DNA from 4 places in the Paenibacillus sp. SJS-P3 genome. Region 4 is predicted to be linked to each of the others. Evidence: riboswitches for the same ligand, from Rfam matches in the RefSeq annotation. Region 4 holds a riboswitch; each other region holds the start of a gene.
What was found. A riboswitch is a leader RNA that binds a small molecule or an ion and turns the genes downstream of it on or off. The one in region 4 is predicted to bind cyclic di-AMP.

Region 1: linked by a shared signal. The riboswitch ahead of AC06G8_RS19920 (hypothetical protein) and the one ahead of AC06G8_RS00140 (G5 domain-containing protein) in region 4 are both predicted to bind cyclic di-AMP.
Region 2: linked by a shared signal. The riboswitch ahead of AC06G8_RS15170 (C40 family peptidase) and the one ahead of AC06G8_RS00140 (G5 domain-containing protein) in region 4 are both predicted to bind cyclic di-AMP.
Region 3: linked by a shared signal. The riboswitch ahead of AC06G8_RS01070 (C40 family peptidase) and the one ahead of AC06G8_RS00140 (G5 domain-containing protein) in region 4 are both predicted to bind cyclic di-AMP.

What each region holds. Positions count from the first base shown of each region.
Region 1 covers NZ_CM160043.1:4,330,544-4,334,527, forward strand. The annotation lists gene AC06G8_RS19910 (D-alanine--D-alanine ligase) at 1-1,012, opposite strand, end outside; gene AC06G8_RS19915 (amidase domain-containing protein) at 1,081-2,199, opposite strand; cyclic di-AMP (ydaO/yuaA leader) riboswitch at 2,414-2,603, shown strand; gene AC06G8_RS19920 (hypothetical protein) at 2,609-3,232, shown strand; gene AC06G8_RS19925 (dicarboxylate/amino acid:cation symporter) at 3,460-3,984, opposite strand, start outside.
Region 2 covers NZ_CM160043.1:3,288,252-3,292,235, forward strand. The annotation lists gene AC06G8_RS15155 (ABC transporter permease) at 1-201, opposite strand, end outside; gene AC06G8_RS15160 (quaternary amine ABC transporter ATP-binding protein) at 179-1,396, opposite strand; gene AC06G8_RS15165 (GbsR/MarR family transcriptional regulator) at 1,638-2,207, shown strand; gene AC06G8_RS15170 (C40 family peptidase) at 2,340-2,831, opposite strand; cyclic di-AMP (ydaO/yuaA leader) riboswitch at 2,835-2,968, opposite strand; gene AC06G8_RS15175 (glycosyl hydrolase family 18 protein) at 3,334-3,984, shown strand, end outside.
Region 3 covers NZ_CM160043.1:227,943-231,926, forward strand. The annotation lists gene AC06G8_RS01060 (alkaline phosphatase) at 1-272, opposite strand, end outside; gene AC06G8_RS01065 (M15 family metallopeptidase) at 426-938, opposite strand; gene AC06G8_RS01070 (C40 family peptidase) at 1,338-1,841, opposite strand; cyclic di-AMP (ydaO/yuaA leader) riboswitch at 1,847-2,010, opposite strand; gene AC06G8_RS01075 (hypothetical protein) at 2,349-2,588, opposite strand; gene AC06G8_RS01080 (hypothetical protein) at 2,929-3,759, opposite strand; gene AC06G8_RS01085 (M1 family metallopeptidase) at 3,787-3,984, opposite strand, start outside.
Region 4 covers NZ_CM160043.1:27,072-31,055, forward strand. The annotation lists gene AC06G8_RS00130 (HD domain-containing protein) at 1-313, shown strand, start outside; gene AC06G8_RS00135 (TatD family hydrolase) at 338-1,111, shown strand; cyclic di-AMP (ydaO/yuaA leader) riboswitch at 1,293-1,516, shown strand; gene AC06G8_RS00140 (G5 domain-containing protein) at 1,758-2,909, shown strand; gene rnmV (ribonuclease M5) at 3,126-3,689, shown strand; gene rsmA (16S rRNA (adenine(1518)-N(6)/adenine(1519)-N(6))-dimethyltransferase RsmA) at 3,670-3,984, shown strand, end outside.

The DNA.
Region 1 (3,984 bases), 670 kb from region 4:
AAGGCGTGAAGCCCGGCATCGTGTTCACTTCGTTGATCAGAATCTTGCCGTCGCTCCTGCGAAGGAAGAAGTCGACGCGGGAGAGGCCGGATCCGTCGATGGCCAGATAGGCCCGGATCGCCATCTCGCGCACCGCTTCAGCCGTCTCTTCCGGAAGATCGGCGGGAATGTGCATGACGGATGTGCCGTCCACATACTTGGCGTTGTAATCGTAGAAGTCCGTTCCGCTGACGATCTCGCCGACGACCGATGCGCGCGGCTCGTCATTGCCGAGCACGCCGACTTCGATCTCGCGCCCGTCGATGAACTCCTCGATGACGACCTTGCGGTCGTAACGCAGCGCGAGCTCGATGGCCGCGATGAGCTCCTCCCGGTTGCGGGCTTTGGAGATGCCGACGCTGCTGCCGAGATTGGCGGGCTTGACGAAGCAAGGATAGCCGAGAGCGACCTCCGTTTCCATGACGAAGAACGCGCGGTCCTTCTCCCACTGCGTCCGGTTGAAGTAGCGGTAGACGCATTGCTCGAGCCCCTCGTGGGCGAACACCTTCTTCATGAAAATCTTGTCCATGCCTACTGCCGAAGCAAGGACCCCCGCTCCGACATAAGGAATATTGGCCATTTCCATCAAACCCTGGACCGTGCCGTCCTCGCCGAACGTTCCGTGCAGCAGCGGGAACATGACGTCGATCGTCCCTCCCGGAGCTCCCGCCGAAGCGGCAGCCGCCTGCAGGGCGCCCTCTCCGGCCGCAGCCGTCGCCAGTCCGCCGAATACCGGCGCCAGCGCCATGCCGCCGTCCTCTGCCGGAGACAGCTTCAGCTGCTCGACGCTGTGCGGGGCTTCCAGCAGCACTCCTCCGGAGCGCCATTCGCCTTGGCCCGTAATATAGAAGGGCTGTACCTCGTATTTATCGAAATCGAAGGCGCCCATAACGGCCAGCGCCGTCTGCAGCGATACCTGATGCTCGCCCGACTTGCCTCCGTAGATGAGTCCGACGCGAATTTTGTCTCCCATGTTAGCTCCTCCGGTAACCTTCTTGAATTAGAATGCCAATCGCTGCATGGACCGATGCGGCTCCCGCATCAGAAATAGTCCTGCAGATGATAAAATCGATAGCGCGTCCGGTCCGTCCAGGCGTAGGAATCCTTGTAGTCCCAATAGCGGTGCCGGCTCGGCACGGTGTTGGCGTTGACCAGCGGCATGCCGTCGGCATCGAATGCCGTCACGACTGTCGTATGCTGGAACCGCCCGTCCCCGCCCCAATCGTAGGTGATGACGTCCCCGAGGGACAGCTCGGATGCGCTCTCCACCGTCGTCGCCCGCATGCCCGTGCTGCGCGGGAACGACAGATACAGCTGCAGCGCGTTCGACACCGCCCAGCTGTAGCTCCAGGATTCCTGGCCGCCTGTACGGCCTTTGTACCACCATCCCGATTCTCTTTTACCAGTATAGTTCATCGGTGCTTCGCCTGCAAAGACACATTGCGACACGTAATTCGTGCAGTTGACCTCGAACAGCTCGTAGGCCGGATTCGCTTCGTTCCACCACCGGTCGGCGTAGGCGGCGACCAGCTCGCGCCTGTACTCGACGGCGCGGTCGCGTGTATTCAGGCGGGACAAGACGCCGTAATTAAGGAAAGGGCGCGGCGAGCCCGGACGCTGGATTCCGCTGCCGCCGCCGTCGCCGTAGGAGCGATGCTCGGCCAGCGCGCTGTCCGCCGCGGCGTGGCCGTATCTGGGCCTGCGCTCGCCGACGATCGGCTCCACCCGGGTCAGGCGCCATGCTCCGCCTTCCTCGGCCAGCCACAGTCGCTCCTGCTCGAGACGCTCCTCGGTGTAGGAGCGGCCGCGATGCTCGACATGCCGCTTCACATGCAGCTTCAGGACGACCGACACTTCGGTCGCGGACTCGTTGATCCTCAGCAGCGTCGCTCTCGTCTCGCTCTGCGGCGACAGAATGCCGCGCTCCTCGTCCCTGAGGCGCAGCCGGCGCAGCCTTTCCTCCAGGCGGCGGCGGTGATCCCTGTCTTCCAGCAAGGCTCCGAGCACCTCATGCCTCCGCTCCACTTCGGCTTCGTTGTACCCGTGCACGTATTCCTGCACGGCTCCTCTCCAGCCTTCCAGCGCAGCCTGCTTGCCGGAGGACGGCTGCGAGCGCTGAGCCTCCGATCGTTTGACTCCCCGGGTACCGGTACGCGGCATTCCTTTCCCCATCCCTTCTGGTCGGTATTCGCCCATCATCAAGATGATCTTATGTCTGCTCTCCACTAAAATATGCGGACCCATCCCGGATAGAGCGCTTAAACGCCGTTATCCGGCGTTTCAACGAGAATGCGGCAGATATATATCGAAATTTCAGTCAATATCGAATTTTACAAAACAAGCCCGGCTGGCTTATGATATGATGTACCACTCTATCACCATATTGCTGAATTCCACGTACTGTGGAAGCGGGGGAACCAATACGCGGGCGTCTGTCGACGCTTGCCGGGGTGAATCCGAAAGGAAGAGGCCGGGCTGCCGAAGCCGCGTCTCTTGCCTTTTGGTAGGGCTACTCTCTGGCCCGAATCCGTCAGCTAACCCCGTAAGCGCACAAAGGAGAGATGTCAGGATGTCACTGAAAGACAACCGCGCGGCTTCTTCCGCGCAGGAGGGCTTCATTGCGCCTTCCGTCTGTTCTGCGTCTGCGGTCGAGGCCTTCTTGGCGCCGCCGCCGTTTCCGGGCTTGGACGCGCCGATCGCGCTGGACATGGCGGTCGCGGAGGCTTATTCCCCGCCGGCCCCGGCTGCTGAGACGGCGAACAGGCCGTCCTTCCGTCCCGAGGCGCTTGAAGAAGAGCGCTCAGCATCAAGCCGCCGCATCCGCTGCATCGACTTGTTCATCACCCGCACGGGACCGCTCGTCGATCCCGAGCGCGGAGATTACCGCGTCGTGCTGCATCTGTGCTTCGGCTCCTCCATCCGTCAGGCTTCCGTGCTCATTCCTTACGCCAAGGCGCCGAGAAGCTGGGACGCGTGGAGCCGTTGGTTCCAGCCGTTCGTCGGGGTCCGCTCCGACGAGGCGATGTCCGTGCTCTATTACGACGCGGAATGGATCAGCGACCACAGGGATCGCCTGCTGCGCAAGACGCTGGAGCCGTCCTCCCAGGAAGGCACGCTGTTCCCGGCGACCGCTTTCTGGAGACGCAACGCCCTTATCGAAACATCCGACATCCATATCCGGCTGTCTCTGTAGCCGGATGGCGCTCTGTCCTTCATCCCTTCAAGAGGCATCCCCTATCCGCTTTGCGGCCGGGGGATGCCTCTTGGCCTTTGGCGGCCTTGAGCGGACATTTGGCGCATGATTTGAAAGTGCTGGCCGTATTCACTTACAGAGATCCATCCGCCGTTCAGGAAGCATACATAGACAATAAAAAAGACTGCCAGCCGCAATAACGGCTGGCAGTCTTTCTATTCCGGAATTTATGCGTGGCTCAATTCGAGCTCGTCTTCCTCATCCCGCTCGTAGGACTCCCGATCGAATTCCCCTTCCGATACGGCGACCAGCAGGGTCGACACGGTCGTGCCGGAGGCGTTCAGCGCCGTGCGGCCCATGTCGACGACAGCGTCGATCGCAAGCACCAGGCCCAGTCCTTCCAGAGGCAGGCCAAGCGCGGTAAGCACGACGGTCGTCGAGATGGATGCCGGACCCGGCACTCCGGCGACGCCGATCGACGAGATCATGCTGACCAGCACGATGAGCACGTAATCCGATACGCCCAGCGGCACGTTGTACACCTGGGCGACGAATACCGCCACGACGGCAGGCCATACGCCGCCGCAGCCGTTCATGTTCATCGTCGCGCCCAGCGGAGCGACGAAGCTGGCGATGCGCGGCGATACGCGCAGCCTCTTGGTGATGACCTCAAGGTTGACCGGCAGCGTCGCGTAGCTGCTGCGAGTCGTGAAGGCGACCGCGATCGTCGGATAGATTTTGCGGAGGAACTT
Region 2 (3,984 bases), 1.7 Mb from region 4:
CGGCCAGCGCATGATCCACCAGGCCAGCGCCGTAAACAGAACGATCAGCACGATCGCAGGCGGAAGATGGAGCAGATAAGAGAAAAAGTCCACGACGCCTTCGATTCCGGCTGAAATCGGATCGAACAGGAAGTTCATGTTCTCCTCGATGGAATCCACGACTTGGTCTACCCATTTATCAAGCGGTAGTTTCGGCAGCATCCTCGCTCACCTCCCGTCCGGAGACATGACCGGCAAGCGCTCCGAGCACGGCTCCGCGCACGATGACGCCGACGATGCGTCCCGCCTCGTTCACGACGGCGACTGGATACTTGCTGGTCCCGCATATGTCGAACAGCTCGTGGAGAAGCATATCCGGAGTGACGACAGGGGTATCCCGGATAACGATCTCCTCCAGCGGCTGTCCGCGCTTCGCCGCTTCCGACGCGTCGTCGGCGGTGAGGACGCCGATCAGCTTGCGGCTGCGGTCCGTCACGAACAGATTGGAGATGCCGCTCTCGCGCATCAGCTGCAGGGCGACCCTGGCGCCGCGGTCGAGACCGATCGTCTCGGGACGCCGCATCACATGGGAGGCGGTGAGCACCTTGGACAAATCCACGTCCTCGACGAACCGCTCCACATATTCGTTGGCAGGATTGACCATGATTTCTTCCGGCGTGCCGATCTGCACGATCGCTCCATCCTTCATGAGCGCGATGCGGTCCCCGATCCGCAGCGCCTCATCCAGATCATGCGTAATGAACACGATCGTTTTTTTCATCTTCTCCTGCAGCTCCAGCAGTTCGTCCTGCATATCCTTGCGGATGAGCGGATCAAGCGCGCTGAACGCTTCGTCCATCAGCAGTATTTCAGGGTCGTTCGCAAGCGCTCTTGCCAGTCCGACCCGCTGCTGCATGCCGCCGCTCAGTTGATCGGGATAACTGTCAGCCCTTTCTTCCAGTCCGACGAGCCGCAAGGCTTCCCTTGCTTTCGGCTCTCTTTCCTTCTTGGGCACTTTCTGGACCTCAAGTCCGTACTCCACATTCTCAAGCAGTGTCCGATGCGGAAACAGCGCGAATTTCTGGAAGACCATGCTGATCTTTTTCTGGCGCACCTTCCTCAGCTGCTCCGCATTCAAGCGGGTAATATCCTGTCCCGCGATGCGGATGGCGCCTCCCGTCGGCTCGATCAGCCTGTTCAGCAGGCGCACGAGAGTCGATTTCCCGCTGCCGGACAGCCCCATGATGACAAAAATTTCTCCCGGCTCGACGGCAAATTGAACCCGGTTGACCCCAACCGTATGCCGCGTTTCTTTAAAGATCCTGTCTTTGCTCCACCCTTCCGTCAGAAGCGGCAGCATTCGTTTTGGATCCTCGCCGAATATTTTCGTCACATCCGTGACTTCAATGATCGACAAGCGCTTCACCTCCTTATGGCCTCTCTTGCGGCCAACGCTCACTCGAACTAGTCTATCGAACAATTCACGACACCGTCAACCGTTTTATCCGTATAATAAGTACGTACGGTTTTTTCTGTTCATACTTTACGTGCGAAATGCTCCCGTATCCTCTCTTATACTCGTTCATCAACCGCTTTACATTGCCGGGAATGTTTCTTACAATTACTTTGTCAGCCGAGAAGGCGATGAAGGAGCGGACATGATGACCAATGATTTTGCCGGCCTGGAGGCCGCGCAGGAGCAGGCAATCCAGAAGGCGCGCAAGCGCGTGATCGAGTCCATCGGCAAGAACATGGACCTGTACGGCATTACACAGTCTACAGGACTGCTGTATGGGCTCATGTTTTTCCAGGACAAGCCGATGAATCTCGACGAGATGGGCAAAGCGATGGAAATGAGCAAAACCAGCATGAGCACCGGTATCCGCACGCTGGTTGATTTGAATATGGTGAACAAGGTATGGGAAAAGGGATCGCGGAAGGACTTGTATGAAGTCGAGCGGGACTGGCACCAGACTTTCGCCGATTTTTTTGTCCTGAAGTGGAGAAAGGCCGTGGAGCTCAACCTGATGGCGCTTCGCCGCTCCAAGGCAGAGCTGGACAAGCTGGCCGAGAGCAGCGGATCGGAAGCAGAAGCCATGCTGATCAGCAGCGATCTGGAGAAAATCCGCCAAGCGATCGACTATTATTTGTGGCTGGACCGGGTCATCGATCTGATGGAATCCGGCGAGATTTTCAAGCATGTGCCGAAGGAAGAGCCTTCGAGCTGAAACCAAGAAAAGCCTTCCCCGGCGGGAAGGCTTTTCGGTTTTGTTGCTGGAATATAACCGACTGCGCAAAAAAGAAAGACAGGCAGCTCGCGCCGCCTGTCTCCCCTCATCCTTCAGAACCGGAGCCGTCCATCATTCCCCGGCGTCGTCGGCCGCTTCTTCCTCTTCGCTTACCATCTTGCTGTAATCCTCGCCCGTCACGACGCGGCGCGCGGTAACGTAGCGCTTGGCATAGTAGGCATCGTCCAGATCCGTATACCGGACGCCCTTGCTCGAGGAGTGGGCGAACTTGCCGTCTCCGACATAGATGCCGGCATGCGAGATGCCGCGGCCGTTGGTGTTGAAGAAGACGAGGTCTCCCGGACGAAGATCATCCTTTTCCACCTTCGTGCCGGCCTTGGCCTGGGATTGGGAGGTGCGGGGCAGCTTCACGTCGAACTGGCCGAAAATATAGCGGACGAATCCCGAGCAGTCGAATCCTGCTGTAGTCGTGCCTCCATACTTGTAGGGAGTGCCGAGAACCTTGCCGACGGATGACTTCAATTCGGTGCTTGCGAACACGCTGGATGATGCGAACACGGCAATAAGAATGAAAGCGGTAATGGACATGATGACTTTCTTCACAGATGGTTCTCCCTCCGGTGCCTACGAAGTTAGCTGATGGGTTCGGTAGAAGGTTCCCTAGAATTCTCTCTTGCAGAATTCATTCACCCCGAGTGGTTCCCCCGTTTTTCTTATCGAAAATTCGGCATTTATTTTGTTTCAAGCTTGTTTGCTGATGGTTAATATTCGTAGTTTTTTGTCGAACTCCTCCCTTTGGATTATTAGAAGTCTTTCATAATTCGACTTTTTCGGTCTAAGAGGGTCGTTCGCCCTTGTTTATATCGTAATAGAGATATTTTTGATGCCTATTTCTGAACAAATAGTCCTTCCCCTTTCTTCCTTTAAAGTACTCTATTCCCATTCGATAGAAATTTCTCCCTGCATTCATCCAATTTTCCCCTTTTATCGATAAGCACTTTCATTGATAATGAAAGTGCTTTCAATAGATTCGAAAAAGGAGGTCGGATATTCCCTCTCATTCTTGTTTCGCCCCTATCATCCTATCCTTCAGGAGGTATCGTTCATGTTCAAACCGAACCGCCGCATAGCAGCTTCCGCGCTGAGAGTCTTGATGCTTGCCGTGCTTCTTGCCTTCTCGCTCCTTCCGCAAGGCGTCGCCGTCCAGAAGGCCAGCGCTGCGGATGCATGCAGCGGAGTCGCTGCCTGGAGCTCGTCCTCCATCTATACCGTCGGGCAGAAGGCGGTCTACTCCGGCACGCTGTACGAAGCCAAATGGTGGACGCAAGGCGAGCGCCCGGATCTCGCCGGAGAATGGGGAGCCTGGAAAGTGCTGTCACTCTGCTCGGCATCCCCTACGCCGACTCCTACGGCAACGCCTGCTCCTACGGCGACGCCTAAGCCTAGCGCCACTCCGACACCGACGCCGACGGCCACTCCTGTCCCTGCCGGCAAAATCATCGGCGCGTATGTAGCCGACTGGCATTTCCCCGTCATCAGCACCGTGCCGGCCGAGAAGCTGACACATGTGTTCTATGCCTTCGCCGACGCGACCTCTGCCGGTGTCAGCGGAGGGGATACGGGCAAGCTGGCGCAGCTCGTCTCGCTGAAATCCAAAAATTCGAATCTCAAGGTTCTCGTCTCCGTCGGAGGCTGGGGCCGCTCCGCCAGCTTCCCCGCAGCAGCGGCTACGGACGCGAGCCGCACGGCGTTCGCC
Region 3 (3,984 bases), 200 kb from region 4:
TCCGCGCTTTTGCCGTTTATCTGGATGCTGACGGCCGAGGCATCGCCTGTCCAGTCGTTCAATTCCACGCGGAAATCGAATTTGCCGCCCGCCAGAAACTTGGCATTATGGATGGGAGCTACATAAATGGACGGCGCCGCTTTGGCCGTCGCGGCCGCTTCGGCTGCCGCCGCAGGAGCCGGAGTCAGCTCGGCCATTCCGATTCCTCCTGCTGCCAAGGCGCTCGCAAGCGCCGCTCCGAGAAACATTTTACCTGCTTTTGCTTTCTTCATCTCCCCAAAACCCCTCCGCTACTAGAAATGAATGCACTTCCACAGCGTAAGTAAGAATGATTAAGCAGGTGCTAACGATTTGTGAATAGTTGGTAAATCAAGAAAACGCCTGCGAAGCCGCAAGGCGTTTTCATTCATGCATGCATTCGACGGCTATTTCTTCTCCTCGGCAGCTGTTCCGTCCTCCGGAGGACGATTGCCGTTTTTCAGCTCCCAGATCGAATAGCCGAAGTCCATTTGCAGATGGGGATTGTCCGGGAACTTGGGCCAGTCGCCGCCCCATGTGAAGCCGAGCCCCTTGGCGATCGCTACGACCTCCAGCCAGTCGGCTTTGCCGTTCTTGTTCCCGTCGTATTCCATATCCCAAATAATATCGCCCCCGCGGTCCTTGAGAGCGAAGTCGATCGCCAGACCGTAGTTGTGGTAGGATTCTCCGCCGCGGGCATGGGTAACGATGGAGCCGTCGCCATCCCGGCCTTTGCTGTACAGGACATCCTGCTCTGCCGAGCTGCGGAAGCCGTCGGTGATGACGACTTTGATGCCTTTTGCGGCGGCCAGCGAGATAAGCTCGTCCTTTTTCCCGTCCAGCACCGGATGCAGCTGCGTAACGGGAGGCACCTCCCGGTATAGTCCCGGAGGGACGACCCGGTCGAACAGGCGCGGCATCTCCAGCTTGAAGAGGGCAGCCGCCGCAAGTACGAGTCCCGCCGCAAGCAGCAGGCAGCCGAGGCCGCTTCTGCGCCGGGTCTGAGTCCGGCCTGCGGACTTGGGGCTGCGGCCCTTTTGTCCGCCCGTCATGGGGCTTTGCTGCATGAAGGTCTCCTTTGCACGTTCGCTTTGTTCAAGCTTATACGAGCGGGAAGGGCAAAAAGCTTCAGGAAACGGCTGATCGGCTTGGGATCTGTTTCCAGTTGGAGCGGATGGGGTAAGGATAGGAAACGAGCTGGAAAATGCTGACGCCGGCAGCCGGGCGCCGAGCATGCGCAAAAGCAAACAAACCGCTGGCCGCCGCCCCGAAGGGCTGGCTGCTGCGGTTTGCGCAAGGGGATCCGGATTCAGGACAGGCTAGTCCACATCGGGACTGCCGTCAACCGTATCGGCTGGATCGTCGGCGTATTTCTCGTACTTGGTGTCGTCCATGATCCGGCGTGCGGACACGTAACGCTTCGTGTAGTAGGAATCGCTCAGGCTGCTGATCATGACGCCTTTGCTCGACGAGGAATGGGCGAACTTGCCGTCCCCGACATAGATTCCGACATGCGAGACGCCGCGGCCGCTCGTATTGAAGAACACGAGGTCGCCCGCCTTGAGATCAGCCTTCGCGACTTTCTTGCCCAAGCCTGCTTGGGAAGAGGAGGAATGCGGCAGGGAGATCTTGAATTGCTTGAATACATAGGACGTGAATCCGGAGCAATCGAATCCGTTCGTCGTCGTTCCGGCCGTTTTGTACGGCGTTCCGACGAGATCGCTGATGACACCGTCCATTTTGGAATCAGCCGCTGCGCTGCCTGCGCCTGCAGTGAACAACAGAGAGATTCCGAGGATGAGGCTTGCTGCTTTCTTCTTCAAGCTTGAGTAGCTCCTTCCAGAGCCTACGAGGTTAGCTGTGGGGTTCGGTTGAAGGTTCCCTATGATTCCTGCGGCATGCGTGACAATAGCTGACGGACGCCCAAAATCAATTCACCCTGAAAGTGGTTCCCCCGTTTCCATGTTCAACGGAATTCGGCATTTTGATGATACTGGAAAACATATTCTTGCTTTTCGCCCCTTCTCCTTCCCAAAACGACATTTTCTAATAATTCTCATGTTTCAACGAGAAGAAAATAGCGTTTACATCCGGATTATATGGGAGCTGACCTCCCTTGAACAGACAAAATGGCGACTCTTCCCTATTTATGCAACCGGTATGGCAATCGCTCCACATTGCCTTTCCTGACGGCCGCCGATCGGACGCAGAAGACTGAGAAGACTGGCGCTGCCGCCAGTCTTCTTTGTCTTTTCTTAGAAGGGGATGCGACTACAAAAAGCCCCGTCTTCTCCAGGAGAAGGCGGGGCTTGACTGATTCCGCAACCGGATCAAACGGTATAAAGGACGTCTTCCATCAGGGTAAGCAGCCGGGATCTCATTCCGACCAGCTTCATCAGGGCTTCCTCCTGCAGGCTGCCGGTATCCGGGCTGAGCAGGGCGTGCTCGCTGCTGATCGCCTCAAGGGCCTTGCCTGTGTTGGGATTCAGGTCGTAATGCTCAAAACGGTAAAGCAGCTCGGCGGTGGATTGGTGAAGCTCTTCATAATAAGCTTGAATTTGTTCGGTCATCGTTCGATTTTCCTCTCTGGTTTGGTTATTTTCTCTATTCTGCTGTTCGATGTATGGGGGCGGCCCCGAGAGAGCCGGCGATTGTGTGCGGAAACTTCGCTTACAGCATGCCCATCGTTGTTTTCATTGCTTGCGTCTGTTCTTCCGATCCGATAGCGGGCAGCGGATGGGGAGCGGGAACCCATCTGCCGACTCAGGGATAGGAACCGATATGCGTGAGTCGAGCGGAAGCATAGGGTGCCCGATTGCCTGAGAAGGTATTAAACCGGCAGACGCTCTTTGAAAACAAGTCATAATTGTCAGAGAATTTTCACAATTGTACGATGGAATTATTGCTTTGTCAACTAATGTGACGCGAATCCTCCCAGCAAGCGTACTGTGATGTCAGCAGCCACAAGTCAAGCAGCGTGCGGACGAGATGATAGGCTTGCTGGATGACGAGGGCGGCCAATCCGGCCCATGCCATCGCTGCGGCGCTGAAGCCGGCACCGATGACGCCGGAGAAGAGGAGCAGGGTCAGGCTGAGGCCGGCCATCGGGAGCAGCCGTCTGCAGGCGGCCGATAGGGACGCCGAGACTTTGAGCCTGGATACCGCTCCGAGCTGGAGGGAGAGGCTGAGCAGATGCAGAACCCCGATCCACAGCAGCCACGCTGCCGCCCAAGGCAAAATGCTGACGGCGATTTCCTGCAGGGAGGATCCGTTCTTGACCACATCCCATGCCCGGGAGCCGAGCCACCAGAGAGGAGCGACGGCAAGAAGCGTCTCCGCCCAGTAGAGAAGCAGGACCGGCTTCCATGCCTTGCGCATGCCCTGCAGGAATAGCGTGCCGCCTTCATGTCCCGCCGCGGTATGGTGGATGGAATAGAACAGGCCGGCATTGATGAGCGGCGTGACGATCATGCGGGAGAGCAGCAGGGCGGCCAGCGTCCACAGGACCGGCTGGGCGAGATCGGTCTTCATCAGCCGGAACTGGGCTTCCGCCCAGAACAGGGCATCCGCCCCTTGCGAAGGCTCGTTCGCTCCGGGATACCGCCGAAGCAGCGGTCCGATAATGGAGTCGACATAGCGGTAGAGGAAAAATCCCCACAACAACCGGTACAGGAACAGGGCGACGGCCACCGGCAGATGCTTGATGGTCAGGCGCCACCCTTGCTTGAGATAAGTAGACACGTTTGAGACTCTCCTCTCTTCGGGCCGCTACCAGGCGAACGCTCCCGCAATCCATTCCAGCGCCTTCACGATGCCGAGGCTGATCCGGACCTCCTGCTTGCGGGGAGCCTCGGCTTTCAGGAAGTTGTTCATCTGCCGGTTGTCCAGCACGTTGGTGCGGTCCGGATCGACCGCGGCCCAGAGCAGCGGGGAGGGGGCGGTCAGCTTGTAGAGCATATCCGATTC
Region 4 (3,984 bases):
GTTTTTCTGCGAACGGCTGGCCGCCGCTGGAATGGACCGCGATTACGAGCTGGAGATTGATTTCCCTTATGATCTTCCCTATCATGTGTATCGTTCGGGAATGGACAAGCAGGAGGAAGGAAACCGGGGCAAGCCTCCGATCCTGCTTCTTGACAGCTCCATGCAGCTGACGGAAATATCCGCGCAGTCCGATGTAGTGAGGTCGATAACGGGCATGCACCGCGGCCAATACCGGCTCTTCTACGATGCCGAAGCGGCTTCGCTGCTCAGCTATCGCATGGAACCGGAAATTCGGGAAAGACTTGGCCTGTAGGCCGTATTCGAAAGGAGTCGAAACATGGCAGGATTGATTGACACGCATACGCATCTGGACTCCCCCAAATTCGACAATGACCGCGAGGAAGTAATCCAGCGCGCCCGCGACGCGGGCGTGGAGCTGATGTTCAATGTCGGATTCAACCGCGAGACGATTCCGACGACGCTGGAACTTGCCGAAAAATATCCGTTCATCTACGCCATTGTCGGGTGGCATCCGACGGACAGCGCCGATGTGAGGGAAGGGGACCTCGAACGGGTGGAGGCGCTGATGGCGCATCCAAAGGTCGTCGCTATCGGGGAAATCGGACTGGACTATTATTGGGATACCGCTCCCAAGGATGTCCAGCAGCAAGTATTCCGGGAGCAGATCCGCATCGCGAAGCGTACGGGCAAGCCGATCGTCATTCATAACCGCGATGCCCATGAGGATGTCGTCCGCATTCTTCGGGAAGAGAAGGCGGCTGAGGTCGGAGGCATCATGCACTGCTTCTCCGGCAGCTGGGAGACCGCCAAGCAGTGTCTGGACATGAACTTCTATATTTCGTTCGGCGGGCCGGTGACATTCAAGAATGCCAGGGTGCCGAAAGAAGTTCTTGCGCAGGTTCCACTGGACCGTCTGCTGATCGAAACGGACTCCCCATATCTGGCTCCTCATCCTCATCGAGGGAAGCGGAATGAGTCCGCATTCGTGGCATTGGTTGCCGAGACAGCGGCGGAAATAAAAGGTAAAAATGTGAATGAGATCGTTTCCATCACATCCGCAAATGCAAGAAAATGTTTCCAGCTTTCTTAAAATCGGGCGAAAAAGCTTGTAAAAAGGTGCTTGGTTGAGAAAAATTATATTTTCGCTCCATCAAACCGCCAAAAACGGCCGGATTTTCCTCTAATTTGGCTGAAAGAGTCTTTTATCTCTTCTTTACAATCGGTTGACCAAAACTGTATGATTCAACTCAGAGCTTTGAGTGATGCAGTTTTGTATTCATTCGCTTAATCTCCCCACAAGGGAGAGCGGGGGAACCAAGCAGCGATTCCATGCAGTCCCGGATGACATGATATTCCGGAGCGGACTGGATGGACGAACTGACCTTTTCCAGGGGTGAATTTTGCCAAAAGGCCTTGAGCAGGCCAAGTAGGCGAATAGGGCAGCTCTCTTGTCCGAACCCGTCAGCTAACCTCGTAAGCGCATATAAGAGAGATCAACCTCGTGCTCCACTTTCCATGTGTTCAGCGTGACCAACCCGGGAAGCCACGATACAGATCCTCTGTCGACGGCTTCTTTTTGTTTGAATATTGCGTAAACCGTCGACATAGGGTTAACCGTGGAGGTGAAGCAAGAGGTTGATAGGCGTGCTGCTCGGCACGTACAAAACCTAATAGTCGCGTCTTAAATAGTCATGCGTAACACGAGGCGGCGGGGCTATGTAAGGAGGACCGAAGAAGTGGGCGCAATTCCCTTTAAGGACACCCATGTACAACGATCATCCAGCAAGTCTTTCCAATGGCGATGGAAGCATGAAAACCTGCGTTTGATCCTACTGAGCTTAATTATCTCAATCGCGATGACTTTCATGTTTTTGGTGTTGTTGCACGGAACGTCTGAGAAGAACGTCTCCGTAGTGTTGAACGGACAGGAAACGATCCTGAGCACGAAGCAGGATGTCCTGCAGCACCTACTGGATGAACAAGCTATAACTGTCGGACCGCACGACCAGATTTCAGTTCCGCTGAGCGCGGCGCTCAAGGATGGGGACCGGATCATTGTCGATCAGGCTGTGCCGGTGACGATTATGGCTGACGGAAAGACTACGACGGTGTACACGACCGAAAAAACCGTGAAGGCCGCGATCGGAGAGTCCAATATTCCGATTCGCGAGCAAGACAAAATTTTCCCTGACACCTCCTCGCAGCTGAAACCGAACATGACGATTCGGGTGCTGCGAATCGACAAGCATACGACCACGACAAAGCACGATATTCCTTTCACCGTCATCCGCAAAGAGGATGCTACCTTGGAAAAGGGGCAGCTAAAAATGGTGAAGGCCGGCCAAAATGGCCAATTGGTCAAAACCTTCGAAAAGGTATACCAGGATGGCAAGATGGTATCCATGACGCTGCTCGCCAAATCGATGGAACAGCCCGCCGTGAACAAGATCGTTGCGGTCGGCACCAAGGAAAAGCCGAAGCCTAAAGCAGTCGCTCTCAGCGCGGCGTCTTCGGCATCGCAATCCGTCACCAAATCGGGCCTATCGCTCAAAGCCAAGAAAGTGCTGAACAACGTAACCCTGACGGCTTATACCGCCGGCTTGGCCTCTACGGGCAAATCCAAAGGCGATGCCGGCTACGGCATCACTGCTTCCGGAGCAAAAGTATCGGAAGGCCGTACCATTGCAGTCGACCCGGATGTCATCCCGTTGGGATGGTGGGTATATATAGAAGGAATCGGCTTCCGTCGTGCAGAAGATACGGGGAGCGCGATCAACGGCAAGAAGATCGACGTGTTCTACGAGAGTGAATCTTACGCGAGGCAGTTCGGCAAGAAGCGCGGATACACCGTATACGTGCTGGGTCCAACCAAGCCGAAGCTGAGCTGATTCAAGCGATACGGGTCCGCCTCTACGAGGCGGTCCCGTTTTGGACGTTTACCGGGCATGAGGAGAGTAGAGAGGGCTTTTTTGGCCCATGCTAGTACCACTGCTGTCCTTTTCCGGCCGCAGTCCGGATTCGGACCTGGCTGTCATTCAAGAGGCTCAAGCCTCTTTTTCTTTTTATACCCCTCAAACGCGTATTGAATTAAAGGAGACAAGGCCTTGATCAAAGAAATTATCGTCGTGGAGGGCAAGGACGACACGGCAGCGATTCGGCGCGCCGTGGAAGCCGACACGATCGAAACGAACGGCTCGGCGATCGGCGAGGAAGTGCTGCGCCGGATCGAGCTCGCCATGCAGCGTCGGGGAGTCATCATCTTCACCGATCCCGACCATGCAGGAGAGAGAATACGCAAAATCGTCTCGCAGCGGGTGCCTGGCTGCAAGCATGCTTTTCTGCCGCAGGAGGACGCCCTGTACAAAGGCGACATCGGAGTGGAGAACGCTTCTCCCGAAGCGGTCAGGAGGGCTCTGGCGTCCGTTCGGACGGAGGGAGATCCAGAGAAGGCGGAAATCTCAAACGGTGATCTGCTGGAAGCGGGTCTGCTGGTGCATAGCGATGCGGCCCGGCGGCGCTTGCTCATGGGCAACCGGCTGGGCATCGGCTATTGCAACGGCAAGCAGTTCCTGAAGCGCTGCGCCAGCTTTCAGATCACGAAGGAAGAATTCGGACAAGCCTTGCGGCAGATGGAGGAGGAGATCGCCCATGGACGTAGCGACACCTAGAAGAACGAAGGAAATCATCGAGAGGCATGGTTTCTCCTTCAAGAAGAGCCTGGGGCAGAACTTCCTGATCGACCCCAATATTCTGAACAAGATCGTAACCGCGGCCGGACTGGACCCCACCAAAGGGGCGCTGGAGATCGGTCCCGGCATCGGCGCGTTGACCCAGCAGCTGGCAAGGGAAGCGGGCAAGGTGGCAGCGGTCGAGATCGACCGGCGGCTGATCCCGATTCTTCAGGAAGTGCTGGAAGCCGACGAGAATGTGCATATCGTTCACGGCGACGTGCTGGAGATCGAC